Streptomyces venezuelae: one gene and its partner. The protein of the gene in region 1 binds, or shares a complex with, the protein of each later gene. Links are inferred from orthologs where the notes say so. Each region holds a gene or a part of one and is shown on either strand. Other genes may lie near its edges.

The links. Proteins that work in one complex are often made in the same cells at the same time.
Region 2: the proteins of dnaG (region 1) and dnaB are in contact, whole or in part, in a crystal structure (PDB 2R6A), measured with the Geobacillus stearothermophilus proteins. The link is inferred for Streptomyces venezuelae from one-to-one orthologs. Residues at the interface, in WP_049624496.1 of Geobacillus stearothermophilus: Lys456, Leu457, Leu458, Pro459, Ala460, Asn463, Ala464, Leu467, Leu535, Leu536, Ile537, Ala538, Gln544, Glu545, Asp548, Tyr549, His552; in WP_033016901.1 of Geobacillus stearothermophilus: Ser13, Glu15, Ala16, Gln18, Glu91, Leu92, Asp94, Ala95, Val96, Pro97, Thr98, Ala99, Ala100, Asn101, Tyr104, Tyr105, Ile108.

What each region holds. Positions count from the first base shown.
Region 1 is NZ_CP029192.1:6,117,123-6,120,572, reverse strand. The notes cover bases 48-3,039. They hold dnaG (DNA primase), read right to left. Parts: upstream 2,500-3,039; coding sequence 595-2,499; downstream 48-594. Other genes in these bases: DEJ48_RS26805 (NAD(P)/FAD-dependent oxidoreductase), read right to left, coding at 2,543-3,039; DEJ48_RS26815 (RNA polymerase sigma factor), read right to left, coding at 48-453. Outside these bases: more of DEJ48_RS26815, read right to left, coding at 1-47; more of DEJ48_RS26805, read right to left, coding at 3,040-3,450. UniProt on the Escherichia coli protein: RNA polymerase that catalyzes the synthesis of short RNA molecules used as primers for DNA polymerase during DNA replication.
Region 2 is NZ_CP029192.1:4,525,342-4,528,642, reverse strand. The notes cover bases 151-2,993. They hold dnaB (replicative DNA helicase), read right to left. Parts: upstream 2,392-2,993; coding sequence 910-2,391; downstream 151-909. Other genes in these bases: DEJ48_RS19615 (MATE family efflux transporter), read left to right, coding at 2,852-2,993; DEJ48_RS19625 (NADP-dependent oxidoreductase), read left to right, coding at 151-858. In the rest of the region: more of DEJ48_RS19625, read left to right, coding at 1-150; more of DEJ48_RS19615, read left to right, coding at 2,994-3,301. UniProt on the Escherichia coli protein: The main replicative DNA helicase, it participates in initiation and elongation during chromosome replication. Travels ahead of the DNA replisome, separating dsDNA into templates for DNA synthesis.

The DNA of each region.
Region 1 (3,450 bases):
GAACAGGTCGGAGGACGGGCCGCCGGTGTCGGCGCGGCTGCGGGGCGCGGGGAGGTCGAGGATCTCGGGCGCGAGGGCCTCGGGAGCGTCGGGGGTGTCGGTGGCGTGCGGGGCCTCTTGGGTGTCGTCCTGCGAGGTGGATGCTTCTCGTGGCTGTGCGGTATCCCGGGCCGTTTCCTGCGTTGCCGAGGCCTCGGGGTGCCGAGTGGCTCGGCTCTGGGGCGGGACCGACTCCAGGACGTCCGTATCCGCATCCGCGCGCGGGGCGGTGTCGGTCTGGGTGAGGGTCTGGGTCTGCACGGGGGCGACCTCCAGGGTGATCGCATCTGAGGCGTGCGGCAACGGGAGAGGGACGGCGGCCTCGCCGCTGTCCGTCCCGAACACGAATTGTGGAACCGCGGGGGTCTCGGACCCGCTGTCGGCGGGTCGGCCGCGCTCCGAGGACTCAGGCACCGGAACCCAGTGTGGGGTACGACACACGGCCGCCACGAGGGGCGTGCGGTGACTTTTTGAGTCCGGTCCGTGACCGCGTGGTTACCCGACGGGTAACCCCGTTACCCCGGATCCAATCGCCGGGGAGCCCGGCGGGGCGCCTCAGAGCGCGTCCGCGCCCCGCTCGCGGAGCGCCTGTCCGTACTGCTGCAGGACCCACAACTCGTTCTGCACCGCGGTCAGATGCTGCGGGTCGCCGCCCGCGCCCACGCGGGCGAGGGTGCCCTGGACGTCGCGGATGCGGCGGTCGACGGCGCGCAGCCGGACCTGCACGAGCTGGATGCCCGCGTACATCTCGTCGACGGTCTTGCGCAGGATCGCCTCGACGGCGAGCTCGGTGACCATCGCGCGGACCGCGTCGTCGGGCGCGGCTTCGCGGACGCGTACGAGGTACTCCTGCGGGTCCTGTGCTCCGTACTCCGCGCCGCCCGCCTCCTCGATGGCGCGGCGCACCGCGGCGTAGGGCGGGGCGGTGAACTCGTCCGTGCCGTACGCGTCGAAGGCCGGGGAGACCAACTGCGGGTACTGCAGGGCCAGCTTGATCAGTTCGCGCTCGGTGCGGTGCGCGGGGCTGCGCAGGTTGAGCGCGGGGCCGCTGAAGCCCTGCGGCGCGCTCTCGTACGCCCCCGCGGAGCGCTGGGCGGCGGGGGCGGGTGCGGGGCCCCTGCCGCCGCGGTCGCGGGCCCAGCGGGCGAGCTGAGCGACGCGCTTGACGACGAACTGGGTGTCGAGGATGCCGAGCATGCCGGCGAGCTGCACGGCGACCTCGTGCTGCGCGCCGCTGTTCTTGATGCGGGCCACCACGGGGCCCGCCTCGTCGAGGGCGGCCGCGCGGCCCGCGGGGGTCTCCAGGTCGTACCGCGCGACGATCTGGCGCAGCGCGAACTCGAAGAGCGGCGTGCGCGGTTCGACGAGCTCCGCGACTGCCGCGTCGCCCTTGGCGAGCCGCAGGTCGCAGGGGTCCATGCCGTCGGGCGCGATCGCGATGTACGTCTCGGCGGCGAACTTCTGGTCGTCCTCGAAGGCGCGCAGAGCGGCCTTCTGGCCCGCCGCGTCACCGTCGAAGGTGAAGATCACGCGGGCCGAGCCGTTGTCCATCAGGAGGCGGCGGAGGATCTTGATGTGGTCGCCGCCGAAGGCCGTGCCGCAGGTCGCGATGGCGGTGGTGATGCCGGCCAGGTGGCAGGCCATCACGTCCGTGTACCCCTCGACGACGACGGCGCGGCTGGACTTGGCGATCTCCTTCTTGGCCAGGTCGATGCCGTACAGGACCTGGGACTTCTTGTAGATCGCCGTCTCGGGCGTGTTCAGGTACTTCGGGCCGTTGTCGTCGTCGCGGAGCTTGCGCGCGCCGAAGCCCACCACGTCTCCGCCGATGTCGCGGATCGGCCACATGAGGCGGCCGCGGAAGCGGTCGATGGGGCCGCGGCGGCCCTCCTGGGAGAGACCGGAGAGGGTGAGCTCCTTGTCGGTGAAGCCCTTGCCGCGCAGGAAGCGCGTGAGGTGGTCCCAGCCGGCCGGGCTGTACCCCACGCCGAAGTGCGCGGCCGCGGCCTGGTCGAAGCCGCGCTCGGCGAGGAACTTCCGGCCGATCTCGGCCTCGGCGCCCTCCAGCTGGTCCACGTAGAACTGGGCGGCGATCTTGTGGGCCTCGACGAGGCGGATCCGCTCGCCGCGCTGGTGCGAGGGGTTGTACCCCCCCTCTTCGTAGCGCAGCGTGATGCCCGCCTGGGCGGCGAGGCGCTCGACCGTCTCCGAGAACGTGAGGTGGTCGATCTTCATCACGAAGGCGATCGTGTCGCCGCCTTCCTGGCAGCCGAAGCAGTGGAAGAGACCCTTGCTCGGGCTGACCTGGAAGGACGGGGACTTCTCGTCGTGGAAGGGGCACAAACCCTTGAGGTTTCCGCCCCCCGCGTTGCGCAGCTGGAGGTAGTCGGAGACCACGGCGTCGATCGGGACCGCGTCCCGAACCGCCTTCACGTCCTCGTCATTGATCCTGCCTGCCACGTAGGAATACTACGGCTCGCCTGTGACACTCCTGCCCGGCCGGTCACCCCAGGAGCGACGCCAGCGGGGTCGACGGGTCCGCGAGGGCGTTCGAGTCGGGGCGTGCGCCCTTGCGGATCAGCTGCTGGATGGGGTCAGTGACGTCCCACACATTCACGTTCATGCCCGCGAGGACCTGCCCGTCGCGCAGCCAGAACGCGATGAACTCGCGCTTTCCGGCGTCGCCGCGCACCACCACTTGGTCGTACGTCCCCGGGGGCGCCCAGCCCGAGTACTCCAGGCCGACGTCGTACTGGTCGGAGAAGAAGTACGGCACGCGGTCGTACGAGACGTCCTGGCCGAGCATCGCGCGCGCGGCGGCCGGGCCGCCGTTCAGGGCGTTGGCCCAGTGCTCGACGCGCAGGCTCGTGCCGAAGAGCGGGTGGCGGACGGAGGCCACGTCGCCCGCCGCGTAGATGTCGGGGTCGGAGGTGCGCAGCGACGCGTCGACAGCGATGCCGCCGCCCTCGGCGCGGTCGACCAGGGCGAGGCCCGCGGACTCGGCGAGGGCCGTGCGGGGGGCCGCTCCGATGGCCGCGAGGACGTCGTGCGCGGGGTGCTCCTCGCCGTCGTCCGTGCGGGCGGCGAGGACCATGCCGTCCTGCCCCGCGATCTCGGTGAGCCGTGCGCCGAAGTGGAAGCGGACGCCGTGCTCGGCGTGCAGGTCGGCGAACATCTGGCCGACCTCGGGGCCGAGGACGGCGTGCAGCGGGGTCTGCTCGGCCTCGACGACGGTGACCTCCGCGCCGTACTCCCGGGCGGCCGCCGCGATCTCCAGACCGATCCAGCCGGCGCCCGCGATCACCAGGTGGCCGTTGTCCCTGCCGAGGGAGGCCAGGACGTGCCTCAGGCGGTCGGCGTGCGCGAGGCGGCGCAGGTGGTGGACGCCGGCGAGGTCGGTGCCCGGGACGT
Region 2 (3,301 bases), 1.6 Mb from region 1 along the record:
CACGCGGGGCCCGGCCAGGTCCGCGTCGCGGTGCGGGCCACCGGCGTCACCCCCGCCGACTGGTACCTGCGTTCAGGGATGCTGCGGGACATCGCACCCCTGGACTTCCCCCACATTCCCGGGATGGATGCCGCCGGGACGGTCGACGAGGTGGGAGAGGGGGTGGTCGGCACCGCCGTGGGAGACGCGGTCTTCGGGCTCGTCCCCTTCGCCGATCGGGGAGGGGCCGCGGCCCGGTACGCCGTCCTGGAGGCCTGGGCCCACAACCCCCGGGCGTGGTCCTTCGAGGAAGCGGGCGGCGCCGCGGGCAATGTCGACACGGCCACGCGCGTGCTGGAGGCCCTCGAAGCCACCGAGGGCATGACCCTGCTGATCGAGGGCGCCGCGGGAGGCGTCGGGACCGTCACCGCGCAACTCGCGCGGGCTCGCGGCCTCTCCGTGATCGGCACGGCGAGCGAGGGCAACCACGGCTTCCTCGACCGGCTCGGCGTCGTTCCGGTCACTTACGGGCCCGGGCTCGCCGAACGCGTCGCCCCGCTGGCTCCGCACGGCATCGATGTGGTGCTGGACGCGGCCGGCAAGGGCTCGCTCGCCGAACTGGTGGCGATCACCGGCGACCCTCGTCGCGTGATCACCATCGCCGACTTCGACGCGGACCGGCACGGAGTGCGGTTCTCCCGCTCCGAGGCAGGAGCGTCACCGGGCTGGGCCGGGCTGCCACTGGCGGCCCGGCTCGCGGATCAGGGCCAACTCACCATCCCGCTGCACGCAGTGTTCGCGCTGAAGGAGACGGCATCGGCGCACGAAGCCAGCGCCGCCGGTCATGCCCGCGGAAAGATCGTCATCACCGTGCCCTGAACCGCCGTGTGGCCCCTGGACCGGGGTGGTCCGGGGGCCGTGCGGGGCCCGTCAGGTCTGTGCCATGTCCACGAAGCGCGAGTAATGGCCCTGGAAGGCGACGGTGATCGTCGCCGTGGGGCCGTTACGGTGCTTGCCCACGATGATGTCCGCCTCGCCCGCGCGCGGCGACTCCTTCTCGTACGCGTCCTCGCGGTGCAGCAGGATCACCATGTCCGCGTCCTGCTCGATCGAGCCGGATTCACGCAGGTCGGAGACCATGGGCTTCTTGTCGGTGCGCTGCTCGGGACCACGGTTCAGCTGCGAGAGGGCGATGACCGGCAGCTCCAGTTCCTTGGCGAGGAGCTTCAGGTTTCGCGACATGTCCGAGACTTCCTGCTGGCGGCTCTCGGACCGCTTGGATCCGCCCGACTGCATCAGCTGCAGATAGTCAATGACGACGAGCTTCAGGTCGTTCCGCTGCTTGAGGCGGCGGCACTTCGCACGGATCTCCATCATCGACAGGTTCGGGGAGTCGTCGATGTAGAGCGGGGCGGCCGAGACGTCCGGCATGCGGCGGGCGAGGCGCGTCCAGTCCTCGTCGGTCATCGTGCCGGAGCGCATGTGGTGCAGGGCCACGCGTGCCTCGGCGGAGAGCAGACGCATGGCGATCTCGTTGCGCCCCATTTCGAGCGAGAAGATCACGCTCGGCATGTTGTGCTTGATCGAACAGGCCCGCGCGAAGTCGAGGGCCAGCGTCGACTTACCCATGGCGGGACGGGCCGCGATGATGATCATCTGGCCCGGGTGCAGACCGTTGGTGAGCTGGTCGAGGTCGGTGAAGCCGGTCGGCACGCCGGTCATCTCGCCCGACCGCGAGCCGATCGCCTCGATCTCGTCGAGAGCACCCTCCATGATGTCGCCGAGCGGAAGGTAGTCCTCCGTGGTGCGCTGCTCGGTGACCGCGTAGATCTCGGCCTGGGCGCTGTTGACGATCTCGTCGACGTCGCCGTCGGCCGCGTATCCCATCTGGGTGATCTTCGTGCCGGCCTCGACGAGGCGGCGCAGCACCGCCCGCTCGTGGACGATCTCCGCGTAGTACTCCGCGTTCGCCGCTGTCGGCACCGTCTGCACGAGCGTGTGCAGATACGATGCGCCGCCGACCTTGGTGATCTCGCCCCGCTTGGTGAGCTCGGCCGCCACGGTGATGGGGTCGGCCGGCTCGCCCTTCGCGTAGAGGTCGAGGATCGAGGCGTAGATCGTCTCGTGCGCGGGCCGGTAGAAATCGTGGCCCTTGAGGACCTCGACGACGTCGGCGATCGCGTCCTTGGAGAGCAGCATGCCGCCGAGCACCGACTGCTCCGCGTCGAGATCCTGCGGGGGAACGCGCTCGAACGACGAGCCCCCACCGTCCCAGCCGCCCTCGCGGCCACGATCGTGCTGTTCGTCGCGGCTCCGGCCACCACCGCCGTCGCGGCGCTGGCGGGAGACGGGCAGACGGTCACTGGGACCGCTGTCGGCCCAGGGGTCGTCCAAAGGCTCGGAGATACTCACCGGGCCACCTCCTCCCGTCCGCCGCGCGGACCTCGCCGTGCCTCTCTTTCGTACGGCACGACACTGACAAATAAGCGGGCCCAACTCCGGTTCTGACGCGTCGGTTTTCCGGGGTTTCCGAGGTCGTACGACGAGGCGGGCGCCGGACCACGGTAGGCCTGTGGGCACCGTCAGCCAATCTGGTTATCCACAGGCGGTGTGGATGACGGGCCCGATGCTGTGGAGAACTCCGCCAAACCTGTGCACGGGCCGGTGGACAGGCCTGTGAACAAGCCCTCAGCAGGTTATGGAAACATCACCTGACCTGCACCTTTCCCGTCCACCGGCTGTGCAGAAGAAAAACTTTCCCAGTCGGACCAAGATCTCCGCAAACGGCTCGTGACGGCGCACCCGGCAGCCGGTCAGGTAAGGGTCCCAATAGCATTGCATCTCTTACCTGTGGAAGATTAGATTGGTGTGCATGACACAGGCTCCCGCGGCACCCAAGGCCGCACGGCGAAGGCATGACCGAGAGATCATCGCACTCGCCGTCCCCGCTTTCGGCGCGCTCGTGGCCGAGCCGCTCTTCGTGCTCGCCGACAGCGCCATCGTCGGGCATCTCGGCACCGCACAACTTGCCGGCCTCGGCGTCGCCTCGGCGCTCCTCACCACCGCGGTGAGCATCTTCGTCTTCCTCGCGTACGCCACCACGGCCGCCGTCGCCCGCCGAGTCGGCGCCGGAGATCTCCAGGCGGCCATCCGGCAGGGCATGGACGGCATCTGGCTCGCGCTGCTCCTCGGCGCCGCCGTCATCGCCGTCGTCCTGCCGACCGCCCCCGCTCTCGTCGACCTCTTCGGCGCCTCCGACACCGCGGCCCCGTACGCCGTCACCTATCTGCGGATCTCCTCGCTCGGCATCCCCGCCATGCTC